DNA from 2 places in the Paenibacillus sp. N3/727 genome. Region 2 is predicted to be linked to the other one. Evidence: a T-box and tRNA genes for the amino acid it is inferred to sense, from the RefSeq annotation. Region 2 holds a T-box; the other holds one or more tRNA genes.

Region 1 (5,297 bases), 2.1 Mb from region 2:
CATCGGTCATCACAGCTTACTGTTCAAAACGTGGTAAACTATTAAAGTACCGATATACATGACATGGAGGAATATACATATGAGCAGTTTTGAAACGATGTTAGAAAAATATGCAGAACTCGTTGTAAAAGTGGGCGTAAATGTGCAACCCGGTCAAGTTTTGCTGGTAAATTCCCCCCTAGAAACCGTCGAGTTCACTCGATTAGTCGTAAGTAAAGCTTATGAAGCAGGAGCGAAATATGTTCAGGTCGATTGGGAAGATGAAAAAACCACCCGGATTCGTTATGAAAAAGCGCCGGATGACTCTTTTGGCTATTATCCGAAGTGGCAGGCCGACATGATGGAACAGCTCGCCGAAGGCGGCGGTGCCGTACTGCATATTAAGGTACCTGATCCGGAGCTGTTCCGTGGAATCGATTCATCCAAGGTATCAACTGCTGTGAGAGCAGCTGCCGTAGCAAGAGAAAAATACCAGGCCTATGTAAGAAATAACAAGGTTACTTGGTCGTTAATCAAAGCACCTACCCGGGCTTGGGCGAACAAAGTCTTTGCCGATCTTCCGGAAGAGCAGCGATTGGATGCCATGTGGGAAGCTGTATTCCTGATGAACCGTGTGGGTTCAGAAGATCCTGTTGCCGCTTGGCGTGAACACATTGCCGAGCTGAAACAAAGACAGGAGTTTATGAATAATAAACGTTACAAAAGTTTTCATTACCGCGCTCCTGGCACGGATTTGCGTGTCGAAATGCCGGAGGGTTATCGCTGGCTTGGAGGTGGAGACTATAACGAATCTGGTGTTTATTTTGTCGCCAACATGCCTACAGAAGAAATCTACACAATGCCGCATCGTACAGGTGTCAACGGAACGGTAACCAGCACACTTCCACTGAACTTGAATGGCCGTCTAGTTGAAGGGATTACCCTTACGTTTAAAGACGGAAAAGTAGTTGAGTATGACGCGAAATCCGGACGTGAGCATCTGACTTCGCTGCTCGATACGGATGAGGGTGCTTCCTATCTTGGTGAAATGGCACTTGTGCCATATGATTCCCCAATCTCCCGTTTAAACCGTGTGTTTTACAATACAGGTGTGGATGAAAATTCATCATGCCATTTTGCACTGGGTAGCTCCTACCCAGTTAACATCGAAGGTGGAACCAAGCTTTCCAAGGAAGAACTGCTCGCCAAAGGCGCAAATGTCAGTTTGACGCATGTCGATTTTATGATTGGTTCGGAAGAATTGGAGATTGACGGTGTGTTGGCTGACGGCACCATCGAGCCGGTGTTCCGTAGCGGAAAATGGGCATAGTGTCTAATTATAGCCTCCACATTACTTCGGCGAGAGGTATACTTTTATAAATACACAGCTAAGACCCTGCGGCAAACCGCAGGGTCTTTTAACGTGGGAAGTGATATGAATTTTATCATTACTACTCATTTATCGTATCACGAATCTCATTATCAACAATCCTTGTACCGTCAGGATGAAAAAAAACATTTTGACTATCATCCGCTATCGAAAAGGAGTAGCCAATCGGATCATCGGTATTAAAAACCATGAGATAATATAGAGGATCTCCGTTCTTCATATAAGGTGAATAATTAGGGGAATCAACCCCATCATCCAGAAGCTTAATAAATTTATTGATGTCTTTCCCGGTAAGGGTTTTGTAAGGCTTCGATTCATTGTCATGATACAGCCCAATGCTATTTACCTTGCCTTTTGGAATCTCATCATAAAGTTTGATCATGGAACTCCTGAATTGATCCTGTATATACAGTTTATAACCGTTTACCCGAGTGTCGTCAGCTACAGCAATGAGCTCATCTGTTCCAAAACCATTTACTCGATAAAGTTTTGTCCCAATATCCAGAAAGGCGGCATCCCCGTCTTTGGTTCTATAACCTGGATCTGTTACGAACTCATCCACTGTAAAACTCACTTCACCAACCTCTTCAGCCACATTATTCTCATTTTTTAGTACGATTCCCCAATCACTTGTATACATGTTTCCATTCAGCTTTACAAAATCCACCCAATCGATAATGGTATGTGTCTGATTCTGATTAAACGGGAGGCTGGAGCATCCACTTAGAAGAATAATCATAAGCAGGCCAAAAGTTTTTATCTTCATCATCAATCCCCCTTTATCTGCTAAACGTAAGGGAAAGCGATTTTGTTACACATCTGGATAATGATATTCAGCATAGCCCCCTTTTCATCCAATACAATATTAAAAAGCTGTGGTGCAGACCGGTTTGTTAACGCGCCGGAAACAATTTTTAAGCAATGCTATAACTTGCGGATCGGAAGTTTTTATTTTTCCGTATTGATAAAGTTTATCTGCATCAACCACGCCCATTAACAGGGAAGATAAGTCCGAGATGTCCAATTCGATAACCGAATCGTCCCTAGTACCTCGTTGTTCTTGCATTGAAATCGTTAATGACTCTTGCTCAATGTGTAAGGCGAAAGAGTTCGGTTGTTTGGAAGAGAAGGAGTCAGTTACCTTAAAATGCAAAGTAACCGGCTTCGAGCTATACACAGCACCTGTTTGGGCAAGTTCGATTATAAACTTCTCAATATCAATGATCTTGTACATCAAGCCCACACCTGATGTATGACTTTCATGAAACACACTCGGAAGAATGCGGTCGCTGCCGTTGCGAGGATCTCCGATCAAATATTCGATGGTATCATCCTGTGTCGTCCATATAATCCGGTTGATCTGATCACTTTGCGTATGTAAAAAAGTGCCTAGCTGTTGCAGCGCCTCCGGTGTCTCATATACAAACTCATGAATGACCATGTCATGCAGCAGGAAGTTATCCGAGCTAATGCTGTTAAAGGTGAATGAAATGTATCCATTTAACTTGTTATCTTCCATATATCCGATCAGCCTCTTACCCGGAGCGTTGAACAACGAATTCAGTTCATAAGGAGTTTTCAGCATCATTCCGTGTGTAGATGTGGCTTGTCGGTCGCTGCAGTCACGAATCAGATCTTGATGGGATCGATCCAACCACACCAAGCCATGCTTCTCTGCTGCTCTTGGAAGGCTATCCGGCTTAATTCGATATTGATTCATTTTTGTGCCATAGCCAAATCCCATATTTTTATAAAAATCCGGTTTGAACGGATATAAGAGCAAAAGAGAAATACCCTTCAACTTAAAATGTGAAATGAAAAACTCAATTAACTGTTTGGCTGCTTTTTCTTTCTTATGAAGGAGATCTACGGCAACCTGCCCTACGCCACCCACTTGGATCATTCGTCCGTAAAGATTCATGGTGTATTCATGGATGCGCATCCCGGCAATCAGGCGGTTATCCCGAAACAGACCATAATATTGAACCGTAGGCATATTCTCTTGATTGTGTGTGAAACGTGTAATTTGTCGTTCTCTAAACTCCGGTCCCGGAACGGCTTTTGCAGGATATGCATTCAGAGCGATGTCCACAAACGCAGGAATTTCATCGATATTTAGCTTACGAATGACCTCATTCATGACAGGATTCCTTTCAGGTGAATTGGATAGTTTAAAATGAGACTACCATTACTAAGATAACAAGCTAAACTTATTTACACAATATGGTCATTTAATATATAGCGTTGATCGATAATGGATACGCTAGTTATTCACTTTCAAGAAAAACACAAAAGGGTACCGGATAGAATCCAGTACCCTTTTGAAATATATAAATAATCGGGATGACACGATTTGAACATGCGACCCCCTGGTCCCAAACCAGGTGCTCTACCAAGCTGAGCTACATCCCGTTATTTTCAAAACATAAGCGGACGACGGGAATCGAACCCGCGACCCTCGCCTTGGCAAGGCGATGCTCTACCGCTGAGCCACGTCCGCAAAAACATGGTGCGCGTGGAGGGACTTGAACCCCCACGTCAAAGACGCTAGATCCTAAGTCTAGTGCGTCTGCCAATTCCGCCACACGCGCACAAGTAAAACTAATGGTGAGCCATGAAGGACTCGAACCTTCGACACCCTGATTAAAAGTCAGGTGCTCTACCAACTGAGCTAATGGCTCTTAAAAAGAAAAAATCATTGCGAAAACGATAAGATTGGTTGCGGGGGCAGGATTTGAACCTACGACCTTCGGGTTATGAGCCCGACGAGCTACCGAACTGCTCCACCCCGCGACATTAGAAAGTATGTATTATTACTGAAGAGAATTTAAAATCCATTTAATGATCTTACTACAGTTAGATCATTTAAAATCAACCGTTTTTCAACAGCCGGAATTATAATATATCACTTTTCTAGTTATATTGCAAGTGATATTTTCACAGGCTTCATTTTTTTAACAACAAGCATTTCATAAAAAAAAGAACAGATATATAATATATCATAAATAATTCGATATTGCAACTTCTAAATGTATCCTGAAAGGGTTGTATTGAACACACTTTCTTAATCATCCGCATTCAATAAGCATCAAAAACACAAAAAAGCCCGCTGTTGATTTCATATCGACAGCGGGCTTTATCTGGCTTGGCGACGTCCTACTCTCCCGGGACCCTTCGGTCCAAGTACCATCGGCGCTGGAAGGCTTAACGGTCGTGTTCGGGATGGGTACGCGTGGAACCCTTCCGCTATCGCCACCAAACGGGGCATTTGTTATTCAAATGCTATAAATCAGGTTTCAGCATCGCCAAATGCTGAAAGCCATATGCGCTTTCCTTAAACCACTTGGATTTAGAAAAGTCATCTTGACTCCCTGAAAACTAGATACGAAACATCATTTGCGAATCATGCATATGCTTCCGAAGTAGCTTTACTTCGTAAAGCTTTTAGGATAAGCCCTCGACCGATTAGTATTGGTCAGCTCCATGCATTGCTGCACTTCCACCTCCAACCTATCTACCTCGTCGTCTTCAAGGGGTCTTACTAATTGGGAAATCTCATCTTGAGGGGGGCTTCACGCTTAGATGCTTTCAGCGCTTATCCCTTCCGTACGTAGCTACCCAGCCATGCTCCTGGCGGAACAACTGGTGCACCAGCGGTACGTCCATCCCGGTCCTCTCGTACTAAGGACAGCTCCTCTCAAATTTCCTACGCCCACGACAGATAGGGACCGAACTGTCTCACGACGTTCTGAACCCAGCTCGCGTACCGCTTTAATGGGCGAACAGCCCAACCCTTGGGACCTACTTCAGCCCCAGGATGCGATGAGCCGACATCGAGGTGCCAAACCTCCCCGTCGATGTGGACTCTTGGGGGAGATAAGCCTGTTATCCCCAGGGTAGCTTTTATCCGTTGAGCGATGGCCCTTCC
Region 2 (19,833 bases):
AAAGAAGTATCCAGACTTTCCGTTACTGGAACATCTGTTTCAGCAGGCTTTTGGGTGTCCTGAATATCCTGTGATTCCTGGGAATCGGGTACAGGCAGCTCTGAAGGTGGAACCTTTGGTTTGTGCACCTCTTGTGGAGGTTCCGTATTCCCCGTTTTACCTTTCGTTGAACTCTCTCGGGCAGAAGTTCCTGCGTCCGGGCTGGCAGTCCGGCTCTTATTATCGTTTTTCTTGTCTTCTGCCGGCACTGCGTCCATATTGGACGATACACTTTCATCAGGGCTGCTCTTCTCCGCCCCAGCCTTCTCGGAGTCATCCATAGCCGCTGCGTATGGCTGTAATTCTGCTTGCTCTTCATTCTTATCGTTTACGTCACTGTCCTTATTCGGATCTTCACTTTCAGGCAGCTCCTGACTCCCGCCGCTGCCAGTCTTCATACTTGTCGGCATAGCCTCTTCCACAGGCAGCTCAGCATCGGAGAGCATTTGCGGTTCATAATTGAATATGGCAACTCCGAGAATAACAGCCGCTGCTGCTGTACCAATCGCCGTCCTACCTGCTATGGAACCCCACCAGCTTGTTGTTCGTCTGGAACGCTTCAGCTCCGGCATCATTACGGCCGGCCCCTTGTCATCGTCAACTTTGGCCTGCTCCTGACGGGCCAATTCTATAGCATCAAGCTGCGGCAGTATAGAATCAACCAAACTGTAAGGAGGTGTGACAGCCGGAAGATCTTCCAAATCCCTTGACAGGGATTTCAGCACATTGAATTTTTCCGCGCAAGCCGGACAAACAGCAACATGGCGGTACATCTGCGCAGTCTCTTCCGGATCAAGGTCTTGATCCAAATACCGGTGCATATATTCCACCACCTCTTGGCAATTCATCCTGATACACCACCCTTCTGATGCTCATGGAGCATGTTCTGAAGCTGTTGTCTTGCCCTGAATAAATACGATTTCACCGTGTTCAGCGGCAGGTTCAGACAATCAGCTATTTCGTTGTAAGACAAATCCTGCAAATATCTTAAGACAATAACGGTGCGATGATGATCCGGCAGTTGATTGATCGCCTCTTGAATGTCCTGAGCCAGATATCCTGTCATCACTTCTTTCTCCACGTTCTGCCGATCCTGAAAAACAAGATCATGCTCATCAATAGAAACCGTAGGTTTCGTCCGCCGAAACTTATCGATACAAATGTTCGTGACGATTCGTTGCACCCATGTTTTGAATTGGGCTTTCTCTTCGTAGGAATTGATCTTCGTATAAATGCGAATCAATGCTTCCTGGGAAGCATCCATTGCATCCTGTTCATTGTTTAAAATATAATAAGCAGTCCGGTACACTTGTTGTTCAATTTCTCGCAATAGGGTGATTAGAGCGTCGCGATCGCCCGATTGAGCGGCTCTGATGAGTCCCTGCTCCACCACAGTGGATCCCCCTCTCCCTGCATATATACAGACGGATGATAATATTAATTTGTTGCAATTTGTTACCTATTAATTTTCAGGAAAGTTCATCTAACTATACCAAAAATAATGAAGTTAGTCATCAGACGTCAATCTCGTACGAACATCTATTTCACTTTTGCGTGAAATTTTCATCTGAACTTCTCCATGCAGATCTGTCCTAAATACCAGTGAATCATTCCTTTGAATCCTCTGTACGACATCAGGATGGGGATGACCGTACATATTGTCCACGCCGGCAGAGATCACGGCTGAAGCAGGCTTCCAAACTTTGAGCCATGAATCGGTTGTTGATGTCTTGCTGCCATGATGGCCTACCTTTAATACATCGAGCCGACGGATTTTCGACCGCTCTGCAATACGGTCAGCGTGTTCTGTCAATATTCGTTGCTCGGCTTTGGCATCGGCGTCCCCAGTGAACAGAAAGCGAGCTTCGTTCATTACAAGCTCAAATACAAGAGACTCGTGATTTTGATCTTTTACCACAGGCAGTGTATCCTTCTCCTTGTTTTGCTCCCTGCCATCAATGCCGGCGTTCAGGAACAAAAATTCGGTACTGGTGTCCGGCCGATAGACGGTCCCGCTATCAGCCTGATAAACGGGGATGTCTTGTTTCACCGCAGTTTTGAGCAGCTTTTCAAATGCCTCGGATTCAGCCAATGTACCGTTAAATATGATTGCCTTCACCGGAATTTCCTCCAGAACTGCTTGCAGTCCGCCAAAATGATCCTGATGATTGTGAGAAACCATCACCATATCCAGCGAATGAATCCCCCTCTTCTTTAACAGAGGCACAACGACGCTTGCACCAACTTCAAACGGACGGCTTCGTACCTTCCATGCATCCTTCTCTTTCTTGAAATTTGTCGTACCACCAGCATCGATTAATATATGTTTTCCTTCCGGAGTAGACACCAGAATCGAATCTCCCTGCCCCACATCCAAAAATTGAACCGATCCAACCCCCTGCTTAATCGGCCCATGATAACCGTTGTACAGCAGCAGAAAAAACAAACCGGTAAGCACTGCTACCGCTGCGCCACTGCCGAAATGCTCAAATACACCGGCTAGCCGGTGCAAACCTATAGATCTGAGCCATTCGGCTGTTCGGTATTTTACTGAATGACCAGAACCTCCCCAGTTATCATTCCGATGTGCAGCAAATCTTCCGGGAGGTTCGTCTCCGGATAATGGAACGGTCTCGTCTACAGCTCCAGATAGAGCCTGATCCAATCTCTTTTTCCGGCCCCAAACATATAACATTAAATATAGAACTATAAAATAACTGATGATCCACCACAGACCCGGTGAGGGCCAAATCGTAACAAATACGGATGAACCGTTCATCCATTCCACAACAGAGAAAGTAAACATATTCAACCACTCTGTCATTCCAGCAATCCATTTCGCACCCGTAAGCCACACCCAACCCATAATCAACGCCACCGTCCCCATTGGTAAAACAATCATACTGATCAGAGGTACCATCAGCAGATTAGCTAGAACTGACAAAAGAGAGAACTGATTGAAATAATAGATCGTCAATGGAAAAGATACCAGTTGGGCAGCTACCGTCACTCCCAAGGTGCCTGCCAGCCAACGCGGCATCAACGAAAGAAAAGGCATCAGTTTCGGGACGAAAACCATCAGCCCGGCTGTGACGAGAAAGGACAACTGAAAACTGACGTTAACAAGAAAATAGGGATTCCAAAGAAGCATCAGCAAAGCAGCGACACACAAAATATGCATGCCATCCTTCAGCAGCCCTCTCCTCGCAGCATATAGACCGATCATTCCCATGATACCGGCACGAACGATTGACGGGCTGGCCCCTGTCAGCATCACATAAAACGGCAAAAAAACCATTACAGCGGTGAGTGACGTCTCCCGGGTCAAACGGCATAACGAGAAAACAAACAACAGTGATCCTACAAATACCGCGACATGCAAACCCGATATGGCGAGAATATGAGTAAGTCCCAAACGGGAAAACTCAGCGAACGTATCCGGATTCAAATCACCCTGATCACCAATAATAAGCCCCTTCATATATCCCGCATGTATTCCGCTGAACAATTCTTCAATCCGATGACCAAAATACTGACGGACTTCATCATTCCAGCGAAGCACATGAGTCAACTTCCATTCGTCCGGTTGCTGTACCGCAATATTTTGTATTCCTTTTGTCTTAAGGAGCCAGTGTATTTCCTTAGTCCGTAAGTATTCTCGGTAATCAAATCCATCAAAATTGCGGGCTGTTCCGGGCCTCTTCAGCTCTCCTGTTATCTGCACGGAATCCCCACGTTTCCATTCAACTGCCGTCTTTGTCTCCACCTCTGTCAGCAGCTTGACCTGGACTTGAACCTCTTCCTTGATCCCGGTATGCGAGTCAGCAGTACGAACAGACAACACAAAATCAGCACGGTCACCATCAACTTTTACGGGAGATACAATAACTCCTTCAGCCGATACGGGGATCGGATCATCCTCATTGGTTGATTTTTGCATAAGGGACTGCAGCCTGCTAACGTTGCGCGCATCGTTCCATTCCCAGTACCCTGACGAAACCAGCAGTGATGCGACCATGCAACCTATAAACAAGGGAGCTACTGCTCCAAGCAAAAAAGGAACGACCAGCAAGATTGCGATTCCTGTAACAATAAGCATCAGCTGCCAGCCTGAATACATACAGGCAGCCCCACTGCCGAGAATCCAACAGAACGTAAAAGCCAGCAGCGGTCGTTGTGTCATCACGTTCCCATCTCCTCTTCATAATAAATAGCATACGTATAAAAAAAGAGCCTCTGGCTGACTAAGCAACCAGAGGTTCTTCCTCATCATACTAATATAATTCGCTTTCCATCTTCATATAGTACTGGGTTAATCCGACACCGTCATCAGCGTCTCCCTCGGCGGATCATATTGGAACAATTGACGGAATAAAATTCCCTTCTGTTCCATCATACGGCTTACCTTTTCCGTATCCTTCGGGTAAGACCTGTGAAATACAACTTCTGTAATTCCGCTATTCGCCAGCATGTTAGCGCAGGTCCAACACGGCTCATCCGTCACATAAACGGTACTTCCCTCACGGTCATTGCGGTCTGTGAACAGCAACAGATTTTGCTCGGCATGAATCGTTCGGACACAGCGCTGTTTTTTGACCATTTCTTCTTTACCATCATCATGAATAACAAGTTCATAGTCTTCCACAATCATGCAACCCGCTTCAGAGCAGTCCGGGACGCCCATCGGAGCTCCGTTATAAGCAGTCCCGAGCAGTTTTTTCCCCTGTACAAGCACCGCTCCGACGTGGCGCCGGAAACACTGCGAACGTGTAGACACCATAAATGCAATATCCATAAAATAGGTGTCCCAGTCTTTACGTTGATCCGTACTCATTTCATAACTCACCTGTTTCGTAAAATTTATTTAATTTCATTGTATCACAGGGTTAAAAACCTACGTAAGGCTTCATTTTCTCCAGCATTTTCGGGCCGATGCCTTTCACTTCTAGAAGATCAACCGCAGTGCGGAACGGACCGTGCTTAATCCGGTAATCAATAATAGCCTGGGCCTTCTTCTCACCGATTCCCGGTAAATCTATAAGCGCTGCCGCGTCTGCCGTATTGATGTTAATTTTACCGGAAGTTTCAGCCGCAGGCATTTCACTCACTTTCTCCGCAGATTGAACGTCTTCGGCAGCAGGTTTTGAAGCATCGATAACTGGCTTAGCCGGATCTTCGGATTCCACAGAGGCGGGTACAGGTGTTTCCTTCACCCCTTGTTGTCTTTGGACATTATTAGAATCGTCATTTCCCTTTTCGACCGCTTCCTTCATGGGTACAGACTTCGTGGGAACGGACTTCAGTGAATCCGGCTCCTGCATCCCAAGTACCTCTTCGATCTCAGCATTCAGCGGTTTCCATCCTTGTATTCCACCCTGATTGCCTCCGGCAAACAGGATTAGTCCACAGCCAAGCAAAACCGTCGTAACACTCAATCCTAACGGTAATCGTCTCATAAAAACCACTCCAATCCCGAACGGAATACCCGTCCGATGAATATTAACGAACATTATAGCGCTCTCATTCCGTAATCCTCCCCAAAACGGTCATCAATTGACGGCTAAGCCGCATACATTAACGATATGAACACGGCATCCCATTGCCGTAAAGCGCGAAAGGAGGGAACGTACACATGAAGGTCGGTTTTATCGGTACGGGAAGTATGGGCAGTCTTTTGATCGACTCCTTCATACGAGCGGGCGCCCTACAGCCTGAGCAGATCCGGATCAGCAACCGCACTCTGAACAAAGCTCTTGAGCTGTCAGACAGTCACCCTGGCCTGATCGTATGTAGAAGTAATGCGGAAACTGCGTCAAAGAGCGATCTGTTTTTTCTGTGCGTTAAGCCCGGTGAGTTCAAAACTGTCATCGACGAGATCCAAGAGCAAGTCCACATCTCTCAAATCGCTGTATCTATTACGAGTCCCGTCCAGCTGTCTCATCTGGAATCTGCGCTTCCCTGCAAGGTGGCGAAAATTATACCGAGTATCACTAACCAAGCCGGAAGCGGTGCATCCTTATGTATTTATGGATCACGTATAAAAGAAGAAGACAGGCTGCTTTTGGAAAGCCTCCTGTCTTCGATTAGCAGGCCCACCCCGGTTCTGGAATCACACACACGGATTACATCCGATTTTTCCAGCTGCGGGCCTGCTTTTTTGAGTTTTTTTGTGGAAAAATGGATTGATGCCGCCGTCGAAATGACCGGAGCCGACCGTCCTACGCTCAATGCACTTGCCGGAGAAATGCTGCTCGGAACCGGCAAATTGCTTACGGAGGAAGGTTTCTCTCCTGAACAGCTTCAAGAGAGAGTGGCTGTTCCCGGAGGCATTACCGCCCAAGCGCTGTCCCTTCTCGGAAACAGGTTGGACGGTCTGTTCCACCAACTGATCAACACCACACATGAAAAATATGAGGAGGATCTGGCGAAACTGGACATTGCCTTCGGAAAGACGGTTAACCGGCCACGATATTGACCAGTTTACCCGGCACTGCAATCACCTTGCGGATACTCTTTCCTTCCAGCGCCTGCTTGACATTTGGAAGGGAGAGGCTATATTCTTTCATCGCTTCTTGGTCCATATCTTTAGAGATTTTAGCCCGGTCTACGATTTTACCACTTACTTGGATAACGATTTCGATTTCTGCATCCACTGTCCAAGCTTCATCAAATTCCGGCCATGACACGTAGGTCACGCTATCACTGTTACCCAGACGGCTCCACAGCTCTTCGGCCAAGTGTGGTGCGAGAGGAGACAGCATTTGCACAAAGTTCTCCATCGCTTTGCGTGGCAATTCATTAGCCTTGTAGCCTTCGTTAATGAAGATCATCATCTGACTAATCGCCGTGTTGAAGTGCAGATGTTCCATATCGTCAGTAACCTTCTTGATCGTCTTATGCCAGGTACGTTTGAACTCATCGGTTCCTTCGCCGTCTACAATCTTGGAATTCAGCTCGCCGTTCTCGCCGATAAATAGACGCCAGATACGGGACAAGAAACGGTGCATTCCTTCCACACCATTCGTATTCCACGGTTTGGTCGCTTCAAGCGGCCCCATAAACATTTCATAGACACGCAGTGTGTCCGCACCGTATTCATTGACGATATCATCCGGATTGATCACATTGCCGCGCGACTTACTCATTTTCTCGTTGTTGTTACCCAGAATCATACCCTGGTTGACGAGCTTTTGGAACGGCTCTTTCGTATCCACAACCCCCAGGTCGTACAATACCTTATGCCAGAAACGGGCATACAACAAGTGGAGTACCGCGTGTTCAACACCGCCGATATACAGGTCAACCGGCAACCATGCCTTCTGCTTCTCTTTGGAGCACAGTTCATCATGGTTATCAGGATCAATGTAACGCAGATAATACCAGCAGCTTCCAGCCCATTGCGGCATCGTATTGGTCTCGCGGCGGGCTTTCATGCCCGTCTCAGGATCAATCGTTTCGACCCATTCCGTCACATTTGCAAGCGGAGATTCTCCCGTGCCTGATGGTTTGATCTGATCCACGTCCGGCAGCAGCAGTGGAAGCTGATCCTCCGGTACGGTCTTCATGGTACCGTCCTCCAGGTGAAGAATAGGAATCGGTTCACCCCAGTAACGCTGACGGCTGAACAACCAATCCCGCAGACGGTAGGTTACCTTTTTCTCACCTTTGCCGTTCTTCTCCAACCATTCGTTCATGGTTTGGATAGCTGCTTCATTATCCAATCCGTTCAGGAAATCAGAATTGACGTGTTCTCCGCTACCGGCGTACGCCTCTTCCTCCACATTTCCTCCCTTAACGACTTCAATAATGTCCAGACCGAACTGCTTCGCAAATTCCCAGTCCCGGCTGTCATGGCCCGGAACGGCCATAATAGCACCCGTACCGTAACCTGCAAGCACATAATCCGCAATCCAAATCGGTACTTGAGCTCCGTTTACTGGGTTCACTGCATAAGCTCCTGTAAACACCCCGCTCTTGTCTTTTGCCAGATCCGTACGCTCCAGATCGCTCTTACGTGCTGCCTGCTCCTGATAAGCTTTTACAGCATCCTTCTGTTCTTCCGTAGTAATTCGGTCCACCAGCTCATGCTCTGGAGCCAGCACACAGTAGCTTGCACCGAACAGCGTATCCGGACGAGTCGTAAATACGGTCAGATGCTGATCGTGGCCAGCGATGTCGAAGCGGACTTCTGCACCGGTCGATTTACCGATCCAGTTACGCTGCATATCTTTAATGCTTTCGGTCCAATCCAGCTCCTCCAAATCTTCCAGCAATCTCTCGGCATAATCTGTAATCTTCAAAATCCACTGACGCATCGGTCTACGGATGACAGGATGATTGCCGCGCTCGGATTTGCCGTCAATCACTTCTTCATTAGCGAGAACCGTGCCGAGCGCCGGGCACCAGTTTACTGGTATCTCTGCAACATAAGCTAAACCCTTTTTATACAGTTGGATAAAAATCCATTGTGTCCACTTATAGTACTCAGGATCCGTCGTACTGATCTCACGATCCCAGTCATAGGAGAAACCGAGTGACTTGATCTGCCGGCGGAAGTTATCGACATTTTGCACTGTAAATTCACGCGGATGTTTACCAGTGTCCATCGCATACTGCTCGGCAGGAAGACCGAATGCATCCCAGCCCATCGGATGGAGTACATTGAATCCACGCATCCGTTTGAAACGGGCCACAATATCCGTTGCCGTGTAACCCTCTGGATGTCCTACGTGCAGACCTGCACCTGACGGATATGGGAACATATCCAGCGCATAAAATTTCGGTTTCGACGGATCTTCATGCGTTTTAAACGTTTTATGTTCATCCCAATACTGCTGCCATTTCGGCTCGATGGCCTGCGGCTGATAGCCGTGGCCTGTTTGTTGATTTTCACTCATACTTTCCAGCTCCTCCTTCGCAGTCAAGCACGCGGTGTATGACCGTGCGCCTCCAAACAAAAAAACCTCATCATCCATAGCGTACGACGCTAGGGACGAGAGGTTTGATTCCCGTGGTACCACCCTAGTTAGCCAAAGGCATTCTTTGCCTTCAACTCACTTTGCACCTCTATCGCAGGTGAGACGACGATGACTCATCGGCCTGACATTAACGCTTACCGTGTAAGCTGTCTGAACCGGGTTAACATCGTTACTCCGAGGTGAGTTCATTTCCTTCGTCAACCGGCTTGCACCAACCGCCGGCTCTCTATGTGATCGGGTTAGAAACTACTGATCCTCATCATCGTATCATATTCGATTTTAATGACGATATTATATCGAACATCGGCTGTTAAGTCAATGAAGATAACCTGTTGTTACGGTAATCTTCCGGTGTCAGGCCGACCATCTCCTTAAACATTCGGCTGAAATGGGCCAAATGTTTAAACCCGGCAGCGTAACACACTTCGGTTACAGTCATTTTCGGATGAAGCCAGAGCAGCATTTTTGCCTGATTGATTCTTCGGCTGTATACATATTTGAATACCGTTGTTCCAGTGACTTCTTTAAATAAGGATGATAAATAGTGCTTTGTTAAATGTACCGAATGAGCAATTTCTTCGAGACTAAGATCCTTCATATAATTTTGCTCCACGAAGGTGATGACTTGCTGGATATGGCGCTCTTTTTCCGGAAAAGATTCTTTATGATTCACAGCAGTGCGGCAAAGATCAGCAATAAAACACATCATGTCAATCAGTCTCAGCATTCTTCGTTCTTGCGGAGCGCCTGTAGATGTCAAACGTTCCAGCTCTATCATAATGCCTTCGAATTCAGCTCTCTCTGGTCCCTCAAGAGTAATCCGGTAGTTACTCAGCTCTTCAAACGGGCTTAATAAGGCAGAAAATGCGGCGGGTTGAAGCCACCGGCCCACAAATCCGGGATCAAAATGAACAATACTCCGGACATACCTGGAACCAGGTTCCACATGAGGACAATGCAGTGTCAAACCATTCATTAAAAGAAGATCACCTGGCTTCAGTACATAAATTTTATCCCCGATCAAGTATGTACATTTTCCCTCGTGAAAATAAAATATTTCATAGAATGGATGTGAATGAAATTCACCGCTAGCCATCGGTTTATCGTTGCGATAATGAAAATCGAAGGGTTGATGGAGCTGAAGTTTCCCATTCAATTCATTCATAAAGGACACCGGTTTCATAGAGACTGCCCCTTCTGATCCTAGGTATTCCTTTATTATAACGGATACAATTACTGAATACGAACGGCTTCATTCTGTGCAACAATACATAATTCCCCCGCTTTAAAAGCATGCTCCTGCGTCATGGCCCGTTCCGTCCGTTCCAGGCAGTCAATAATCAACTCCCCGAAGAAGGGATATCCCACCTTTCCCTTGAGTTCCATATGATATTCCCCTTCATGGTTGACCAAGTAAAGATGATCTCCCTGCGAATCCCTTGCCACATCGATATACTTGCGCATCTCGATATATCCGTCCGTTCCAAGAATAAATGTTCTTCCATCCCCCCAAGTGCCAAGACCGTCCGGCGTAAACCAGTCCACGCGAAAATAATGACTTGCCCCGTTGTCACCGATTAACGTTGCATCTCCGAAATCCTCAAGTTCCGGATACAACGGATTGTTGTAATTGGCCACTTTGCTGCTCATCACCTTGGCATCTTTACATCCTGCATAAAACAAAAACTGCTCGATTTGATGAGAGCCGATATCGCACAAAATGCCTCCATATTGTTCATAACGGAAAAACCAATCAGGACGAGATGGGGCGTTGAGACGGTGGGGTCCAGTGCCCATCACCTGTATAACACGGCCGATAGCGCCATCCTGTATTAACTTTCCGGCGTGAATAGCACTCTCGACATGGAGACGTTCACTATAATACACCATATATTTCCGGCCCGTTTCCTCTGCTTTTGCCCTTGCTGCCGTGACTTGATCCAGCGTCGTAAATGGTGTTTTGTCCGTAAAATAATCTTTCCCGTGGGACATAACCTTCAGTCCCAGACTGCAGCGTTCAGACGGAATAGCAGCCGCGGCGACAAGCTGAACCTTCGGATCTTCCAGAATCTGAGTTTCTGAAGAAGCTACACGCACCTGAGGATATTTTTGGCAAAACAACTCCACTTTCTGGGGATCCGGATCATATACCCATTTTAACGTAGCCCCCGCCTCCACCAATCCGTTGCACATTCCATAAATATGGCCGTGCTCCAGAGACATCGCTGCAATGACGAATTCTCCCGGCCCGACGACCGGCTTAGATTTACCGGCAGGGGCGTAAAGCATACCGTTGTTGCGATTCATTTGATCATCCTCCTCGAATTCGATAACTGCCCAAGGGTGTTAGTGATCATCATTCATCATAGTGTCTTTAACCGAAGGTGGTTGACATATCTACTGGTCCTGTTTCTTTCACCGTCTTCTGATAGGTCGAATTTTTAATGCGTTCCTGCAGGAGCTCGTAATACAAGTCTTCATCCATAGGGATATCTACCCAATTATCGGTCCAGCTAGATAAATGCATCGCATTGGATAAAGTCAGACCTTTAATACCTTCCTCACCCGGTGCAATAAGCGGAGTACCGATTAATATGGCATCCGTGAAATTTTGTATAATACCGCTGTGCTGAGGATTGTCCCCGTAGACTGGAATCTCACACTTCCAGCATTCCGGCTCCCCGAAGCCACCGGTATACTCACGGTTGAACTCCGTTTCGGACACCCGTAGCCGCCAAAACGTTAACTTATCATCTTCTATAACGATTTTGCCCCGATCTCCTGTAACCTCAAAACGATTCGTTCCCGGTGCTTCGCCCGTCGTCGTAATAAACACACCTGTCGCACCGTTTTCATATTCCACATAAGCCGTCACATCATCTTCTACTTCGATATTTCTATATTTGCCGAAAGAACAGAAAGCTCTCATCCGGACAGGCATCATTCCGGTAATCCACTGCCATAAATCCAATTGATGCGGACACTGGTTAATGAGAACCCCCCCGCCTTCACCCGCCCATGTCGCGCGCCAGCCGCCCGAATCATAGTAACTTTGTGAACGGTACCAGTGGGTAACAATCCAGTTTGTACGGCGGATTTCCCCGAGCTCCCCAGAAGCAATCAGCTCGCGAAGCTTTTGGTAAAGCGGATTGCAGCGCTGATTGTACATAATCGAGTATACTTTGCCGCTCCCGGCCGCAACCTTGTTCATCTCCCTCACCTGCTTTGTATAAACACCTGCAGGCTTCTCAATCAGTACGTGTAGGCCCTGCTCAAAAGCAAATATAGCTAGCGATGGGTGATCATAATGGGGTGTCGCAATGATGACAGCGTCGATTTCACCAGATGACATCATCGCCTCGGTGTCGTCCCATATTTTTACTGTATCCGGTAATTCGGCTCTAGCCATGTCCTGCTTGCTTGCCTCTACGTCGCATACTGCCGTAAGAGACGCTCCACGAATTTTTCCCGCTGCCAAGGTTCTCACATGACTAAAGCCCATACCCAAACCGATGACGCCAATTCTTACTTCCATTGTTGTACCTCCCTTTTGTTAAAAAAGTGAATTATACTCGTAAAATGTTTACATGTTCTTTCGTTTGCTATTTTTTACTTGGTCCACTCTTGCATTTGCTGCACAAAATGTTTCAACATTTCTTTGGAAGGATATGTTCCGCTAAAATCTTCAATTCCTAAGTATCCGTCATAGCCAACGGATTTCAGATCCGCAATAACCTGAGGCCATGAAACGATACCATGGGAAAGCGGTACCCACTCACCTAGCCATTCCGTGTGATGGCCGTTCTCTGACTTCGTCATTCGATAACCGGCATTTTTCACATGAACATGGGCCAAGTAAGGACCAAGAAGCTCTAAGCCCATCCTAAAATTTTCATAACCCTCATGAACCATATTTCCGGGATCATATAAGACACCGACATGTCGAGAATCAAAGTGGCTAACCAGCTTATGAGCCAAGCCGGCGCTAGGCGCAATTGTTTTGTGGTGGGTTTCTACAAGAGCTTTGATACCGTAGTCCGCAGCCAGTCGTTCCACGGATTCCAGATAATGTACGGCTTGCTTATAAAGATCATGGTAATTCTCGCTTCCATCATAGCCAGGGATACCCGCCCGGATAAAGGAAGCCCCAAGCAGCTTGGCGGCCTTCATCACCCGCTCTGTGCCTTCAATGTCACCACAAGTCAGATAAGGTACAACGGCTATGCTGCGAAGATTGTACTCCTTGGCTACCTTGTCAAACCTCAACCATTCCTCCTCTGTACCTCTTGGATCGATAGAGCAGCGATTGTGGCGCCAAAATGAAGGCTCCTCCTGAAGAGTGTCCTCCGGAGTTTCCTTAAAACGCCATTCTATTCCTTCAACTCCAGCCTCATGCGCAGCTGCGGCCAACTCCTCCGGATTCAAATCAGGGGTTGCAACTGTAAACACAGACCATTTCATCGTCGTTTCCACCCTTCTTTACTCGAAAGTAGATTACTGTAAACAGACCTATTTGATTGTAGTTTAGCTATCCGTCATCATCATTCGACTTCACTTCCGGGTTACCACGGACTGTAATCGTTTTCAGTTTGATGCGGGTATAGTCTAACACAGGTTTTTAAGCAAACCTACGGCCTTGGTACGGCATCTTAACCACAATCAAATAGACCGCCAAAAAAGAGTTTCCCATGCAAGAAGAACACACGACTTCCCCAAAACAAAAAGGACTGTTCCTTCGTAGAATATCTACGCTGAAACAGTCCTGAGTCTGTAATTTATTATTTGACAGCTACATAAAACAGCCTTTGTGCATCGCTTCCAGCTTCAACCCACTCAAAATCCGCATAACACTTCACATCACGGAATCCGGCTTTGGTCAACTCCACCTTCATCCACTCTGGATCGTAGCCGCGCTGCGTATGCGTTTCTTCGAAACGGCGGTATACCGATCGATCATTCTCATCACGCGCGAAAATAGATAGATGATGTTCAATTTCACAGCGGAGTTCATCCAGAGCACATGTCCAAATATATGAGACCTTATGATCATCAAGAACGAAGGGCTGCTCCTCATCGTAACGAATCAAGGTGTTCGGATGGTGCACATCAAACAGGAACGAGCCCCCATCCTTCAGACCGCTATAGGTACGGGCGAACACAGCTCGAATGTCGTCTTCTTCAAGTAAATAATTAATGCAATCACAAAAAGAAATGACGGAGTCCACCTGCTCTGGCAGTTCCCATACTCGCATATCCTGCTGTACCCAGCGAACACTCCCCTCACGGAACAGACGATTCCCTTGAGGGGTCCCCTCCAGCTTGCGGCGAGCAATCGACAACATGTCGGATGACAGATCTATTCCCGTTACTTCAAATCCCGAATTCACGAGCGGAATCGTGATGCTGCCTGTCCCGCATCCGAGCTCCGCCACACTTTTGGGCATACCATACTTTTCCCAAGCTGTCCGCGCAAACCGGAGCCAATCGGGGTAAGGCATGTCCTCCATAAGTTGATCGTAAACGTACGCAAATTTGCGGTAAGACAACATGATGACACCACTTTCTTAAGGCTTCCTTATTTATTGCCCTCTACACTAGGTTCCGAGTTCTCCTCATTTCCCTTAGCAAGATAGGTCCAATTTTCCTTCTGTGTAACCAGCCCGTCCTTCATCAGCTTACCTAGGGCCCGTTTAAAGGCTGATTTGCTGATGCCGAAACGCTGCTTAATAATATCTGGCGGCGTTGCGTCAGAGTATGGCATGGCTCCACCCGGACGTTCCTTCAGAAACGCTAGCAGCCGATCAGCATCATCTGTCATCCCAATTTCTTTACGCGGCACCATCGATAAGTTGACACGGCCGTCCTCACGTATATGACTGACACGAACACGAACTTCTTCTCCGAGACGCATTAATCGCGTACGCTCGGAAGAATGAATCATCCCAATAGCTCCAAAACCAAGCACGCCACCGTCTACTATAACGAACGTGCCCATTTGAAGAGGCTTGTACACAAGTGCTGTAAACCATTGGTTGAGCCAAGCATCGGGTGCATGAAAAGCAAGGGGCGCAAGCTCCTGTTCTCCGGCCAACTTGGCACGGAGCCGTCCCTGCTTATCGTGTTCCATCATGGCGAATACATAATCACCTACCTGGGGATGAAGCTCTCTCATCTCAGGTAGTTCACGGATAGGAAGCAGCAATTGACGGCCCAGCCCCATCTCGAGGAAGCAGCCAAGGCGCGGATGAACGTCAGCTACCATTAGCTTGGCTGTCTCACCCAATGTGAGATACGGCTTTTTCATTGTAGCTGCGAGCCGATCCTCCGTATCAAAAAATATGAACACCTCAACCGAATCTCCAGGCTCTACCTTCCCGGTGAGCTCAGAGTAATGGAGAAGCACATCTCTGTCGCCGCCGTCCAAAAAATAACCGTAAGGCGATACTTCACGGGTTACTTCCAGCTCCACGATCGTACCGGCGATCAGGCTCATACGTTCTCCACCACTTTAGCGTCAGACCACAGACGTTCAATGTTGTAATATTCACGCTCATCGCGATGGAATATATGAACTACTACATCGCCAAGATCCATCAACACCCAGCGGGCAGCGTCCATTCCTTCTATACCTTTAAGCGTCACGCCGACCTCTTGAGCACGCTTGCGCACTTCGGTTGCAATCGCTTGAACCTGGGTGTCGGAGTTACCGTGACAAATAACAAAGTAATCGGCTACAAGAGAGATTCCTCTCAAATCAAGAGCCACAATATTCATCGCTTTCTTATCTTCAGCGGCCGCCACGGCCGCATTTAACAATTCATTCGGATTTATCGTCATGAATTCGCCTCCAATTGCTTTATTAAGTCATTTCGAGCCAGTACGGTCAGTGGATAAATGATCTGCTTGCGAGATACCAAGAGACTTATCGTCGAATCGAATCCGGCTGCAAGCGCCTCTTCAAGGCTATGGTTGGCCAGTTCGCGAATATTATTCACGCCTGGGAAATCCCTTCCCGGCTCCATATAATCCGCCAGACAGACGACCTTCTCCAGAAGAGTCATTTGGGCACGACCAGAGGTATGATAGCGTATTGCATCCAATACTTCCCGATCGGTTATGCCGTAATCCCTTTCTGCGACAAAGGCGCCTACTTCGGCGTGCCACAACTGTTTATCATGCTGCAGCAACTCGTCATTAAGTCCGTTATCCACTAGCACTTCTTTTAATTTTAACACAGGCCAATATTTAGCGACGTCGTGCAGGATAGCCGCCAAATCCGCTTTTTCCGGATTAGCCCCATACTGTCCAGCAAGTTTGACCGCCGTTTCCATGACGCCCTTGGTGTGTATCCAGCGCTTCTCGGGCATCTGGGATGATACGGCCTCAATCAGCTGTTCCCGGCTGTATCCCATAGATTCCGCTCCTTACAATGTAATCATATACACGGTCGGGTACCATATAACGGATAGACTCGCCCGCGGCCACCCTCTTCCTGATCAGGGTCGAGGATATATCCACAAGAGGCATATCTGCAATTTTTACAACTTTCTGTAAAAACGAAGGCAGCAAATTGACATCCAAACTGGATCCTGGCCGGTTCACACCGATAAAATGAAGCATTCCGGCAAGCTCATCAATCCGGTGCCATTTCGGCAGGTAGTTGACCATGTCCGCACCAATGATGAATGTGAACTCTATATGCGGATAAGCCCGGCGCAGTTCCGTCACCGTATCTACGGTGTATGATACTCCTCCACGTTCAATTTCAAAGTCCAACGTCCGAAAAGACGGATGGCCGGACACGGCTTCGGATGTCATTTCAAGCCTTATCTGCCCCGTCGCACCGGATTCCAGCTTATGTGGAGGAATATGGCTTGGCATAAACCACACTTCATCCAGTTGGTAAACGTCCCGGGCGGCTTCTGCTGCCAGCATATGACCGATATGGATGGGGTCGAACGTGCCTCCCATAATACCAACCTTCATCCGGTTCGCCTCCTTTTATTAAGGCAGTTCGATCGTTTTGTTATCCTTCGATTCCTTGTACAGCACGATCGTTTTTCCAATCACTTGTACAAGCTCTGCTTTAGCACCTTCAGCCAATTCCGCCGCGATTGCACGCGGATCTTCCAAACAATTGTTCAGCACAGATACCTTTAATAGTTCCCGCTTTTCAATCGCTTCAGAAATATGACGGATCAGATGATCATTGCTTCCACCCTTACCGACCTGAAACAAAGGATCCAAGTGATGCGCCATTGACCGTAAATACCTTTTTTGCTTTCCTGTTAACATACTTCGTCATAACTCCCTTAATTTCATCTATTTCAAGCTTTTCTCTGTTCCGAAACCTTTATTCTAGCGCTTGATGTATCTTTAAGCAATTATTATTGGAGACCTGCTTATTCCTGAAAACTGTTCAGCACAGTCTGCTTCATAATCTCAACCGGGGCAGCCTGTCCTGTCCAATATTCGAAAGCATAAGCCCCCTGATTCACAAACATGCCAAGGCCGCCGTGAATGGTACAGCCTTTTTCTTCACTTCTCCGCAGAAGTTCAGTTGTAAGCGGGTTATATATTAAATCGCTGACAACGATTCCTTCCGGAATCCATTCTGCCAATAGTGGAAGATCACCGATATGCGGATGCATACCGACCGAAGTCGTGTTGATTAACACGTCTGCCGACTTCACAGCCTCTCTCGCTTCCGCTTCAGCCAATCCCCGAATATCGGCTAACGAACGCCACTCTTCTGCAAGCTCCTTTGCCCTTGAGGCAGTTCGGTTGACAACGGATATATGTCCTGGCTGTTCAAAAGTCAAAGCGTGTATGATACCGCGAGCGGCACCTCCTGCTCCGAGAACAACAATATTTTTGCCGGCCAAATCAGGACAAGCTTCTTCCTTCAATGACCGGACGTATCCGATTCCATCCGTGTTGAAACCGGTGAGAACGCCGTTATCGTTTACAATCGTATTGACCGCTCCGACCCTTGCAGCCCCTTCGTCTATAATATCCAGGTAGTTCATAACCTCTACCTTATGCGGAATCGTTACATTGACCCCGCGAAAGCCAAGTGAACGAAGGGCTTGAACTGCGTTCTCTAGCCCTTCCGGCTTAATATGAAGAGGAACATAGTCACCTGGAATACCGAGTGCTTTCAAAGCTGCATTATGCATGACAGGGGATTTAGAATGAATGATCGGATCCCCCATCACCCCGAGCAATATAGCTCCACTATTCCGGACAAAACCTTTTTGCTGTATTGAATTCATGTATTCCATCACCCTCTCCCGAAAGACCGTGTAAACCCGGTTAGATCAGTGACGGCCGTTGAAGTACTTTGACCCCTTTCGGCACATGAACCGCGACAAGAGCACCCATGTCTCCGTTCACTTTCACCCATCCCAAGCCGGAAATAAATATGTCCGAGCCGGAGCCTTTGGGAATTCTTATCTCATGTCTTGTCCATTCAGGCATTTCTTCCAGCCGTTCCTTGGTTGGAGGCGACAGCAGTTCCCCCGCATGCTCCTCGAACAGTGAATCGGCACGCTCCAGCTTCGTACGGTGTATATTCAGTCGGCCGCTAATAAAGCAAGTGAAGGACTGATGTTCTCCCTTAATGAAGTCGAATCGCCCCATTCCCCCAAAGAACAACGTTTGGCCTTCATTTAGCTGGTATACCAGAGGCTTCAGCGGATTCTCGGGCATAACGACACCCAGATCGTCGCGGCTTACAAGCTCACTGTATCTCCATGGATAGACAATCCCCGGTGTATCCACAATATATCGTCCGTCATCTAGCGGAATATTAACCATATCCAGCGTAGTTCCCGGATAACGGGATGTGGTCAGCTCCTGCTCCAGATCACTGTAATCACGGATCAAACGATTAATGAGTGTCGACTTGCCAACATTCGTTGCGCCGACAACATAAACATCACGATCACCGCGATGAGCAGCCATCGTATCCAGAAGTCTGTCGAAACCCTGATTCTTCTTTGCACTGCACAGAACGATGTCGGTTGTTCGAAGTCCTTGTTCTTTGCACTGCTTCTGCACCCAATTCAGAAGCTTGTTCCAATTGGTGACTTTCGGAAGCAGGTCGATTTTATTGACAGCCAGGATGACCGGGTTGTTGCCAACAAACCGCTGAAGACCTGATATTAAACTTCCTTCAAAGTCAAAAATATCTACAATATGAATGACGAGGGCTTTCTTCTCGCCGATTTGCCCGAGCAGACGCAGAAATTCATCCTGATCGACTGCAACAGATGCGACCTCGTTATAATTTTTGATACGGAAGCAGCGCTGGCAAATGACCGGTTCACGGTCCCAGGCTTTTTCCGGCAGATAGCCAGGCTCACCCTGAGCAGTATGCTGCAGCGAAATGCCACAACCGCTGCATTTCTTGCTGACTTGTTCGCCTAAAGGCTCCATCATGATTTCTTGTCCTCCTCAATCCATAATCCTTGTTTTCTCAGACGTGTCAGAGCGATTCGTTCCACCCGCCGGTTGAAAAACCGCGTCACAAATCCTTCATCATTAATCGCAATCGGCATGACCAAAACCGTGTATAAGCCCAAACGATTACCGCCGTAAACGTCCGTCAGCATTTGATCTCCAACTACAATCGTCTGCTCATTCTTTAGATCCATCATTTTCATCGCTTTCCGGAAAGGAATGTTGCTAGGTTTACGGGCTTTGTGCACATACTGGATATCTAACGGAGTGGCAAACTTTGATACGCGCTCCAGTTGGTTATTGGAAACGATGATCAGCTGAAAGCCAATCTCTTTTACTTTTTTAAACCATG

The links. A T-box is a leader RNA that pairs with one kind of tRNA and senses whether it is charged. The one in region 2 lies ahead of leuS (leucine--tRNA ligase), so its partner is inferred to be a tRNA-Leu.
Region 1: it encodes a tRNA-Leu, which carries the amino acid that the T-box ahead of leuS (leucine--tRNA ligase) is inferred to sense. The anticodon was not compared.

The regions. Positions count from the first base shown of each region.
Region 1 covers NZ_CP093336.1:3,964,300-3,969,596, forward strand. Annotated here, with positions in the region: gene MNQ98_RS18130 (aminopeptidase) at 80-1,309, shown strand; gene MNQ98_RS18135 (hypothetical protein) at 1,431-2,138, opposite strand; gene MNQ98_RS18140 (GNAT family N-acetyltransferase) at 2,235-3,509, opposite strand; tRNA gene MNQ98_RS18145 (tRNA-Pro) at 3,708-3,781, opposite strand; tRNA gene MNQ98_RS18150 (tRNA-Gly) at 3,798-3,869, opposite strand; tRNA gene MNQ98_RS18155 (tRNA-Leu) at 3,877-3,960, opposite strand; tRNA gene MNQ98_RS18160 (tRNA-Lys) at 3,975-4,050, opposite strand; tRNA gene MNQ98_RS18165 (tRNA-Met) at 4,086-4,162, opposite strand; rRNA gene rrf (5S ribosomal RNA) at 4,513-4,629, opposite strand; rRNA gene MNQ98_RS18175 (23S ribosomal RNA) at 4,815-5,297, opposite strand, start outside.
Region 2 covers NZ_CP093336.1:1,902,596-1,922,428, reverse strand. Annotated here, with positions in the region: gene MNQ98_RS08385 (anti-sigma factor family protein) at 1-887, opposite strand, end outside; gene MNQ98_RS08380 (RNA polymerase sigma factor) at 884-1,432, opposite strand; gene MNQ98_RS08375 (ComEC/Rec2 family competence protein) at 1,547-4,222, opposite strand; gene MNQ98_RS08370 (deoxycytidylate deaminase) at 4,352-4,873, opposite strand; gene MNQ98_RS08365 (ComEA family DNA-binding protein) at 4,926-5,495, opposite strand; gene comER (late competence protein ComER) at 5,672-6,514, shown strand; gene leuS (leucine--tRNA ligase) at 6,495-8,936, opposite strand; T-box leader at 9,025-9,289, opposite strand; gene MNQ98_RS08350 (helix-turn-helix transcriptional regulator) at 9,328-10,200, opposite strand; gene MNQ98_RS08345 (Gfo/Idh/MocA family protein) at 10,251-11,324, opposite strand; gene MNQ98_RS08340 (Gfo/Idh/MocA family protein) at 11,392-12,552, opposite strand; gene MNQ98_RS08335 (sugar phosphate isomerase/epimerase family protein) at 12,627-13,478, opposite strand; gene MNQ98_RS08330 (class I SAM-dependent DNA methyltransferase) at 13,796-14,566, opposite strand; gene MNQ98_RS08325 (CvfB family protein) at 14,593-15,510, opposite strand; gene rsfS (ribosome silencing factor) at 15,507-15,854, opposite strand; gene yqeK (bis(5'-nucleosyl)-tetraphosphatase (symmetrical) YqeK) at 15,851-16,429, opposite strand; gene nadD (nicotinate-nucleotide adenylyltransferase) at 16,401-17,003, opposite strand; gene yhbY (ribosome assembly RNA-binding protein YhbY) at 17,022-17,312, opposite strand; gene aroE (shikimate dehydrogenase) at 17,420-18,292, opposite strand; gene yqeH (ribosome biogenesis GTPase YqeH) at 18,333-19,460, opposite strand; gene MNQ98_RS08290 (YqeG family HAD IIIA-type phosphatase) at 19,457-19,833, opposite strand, start outside.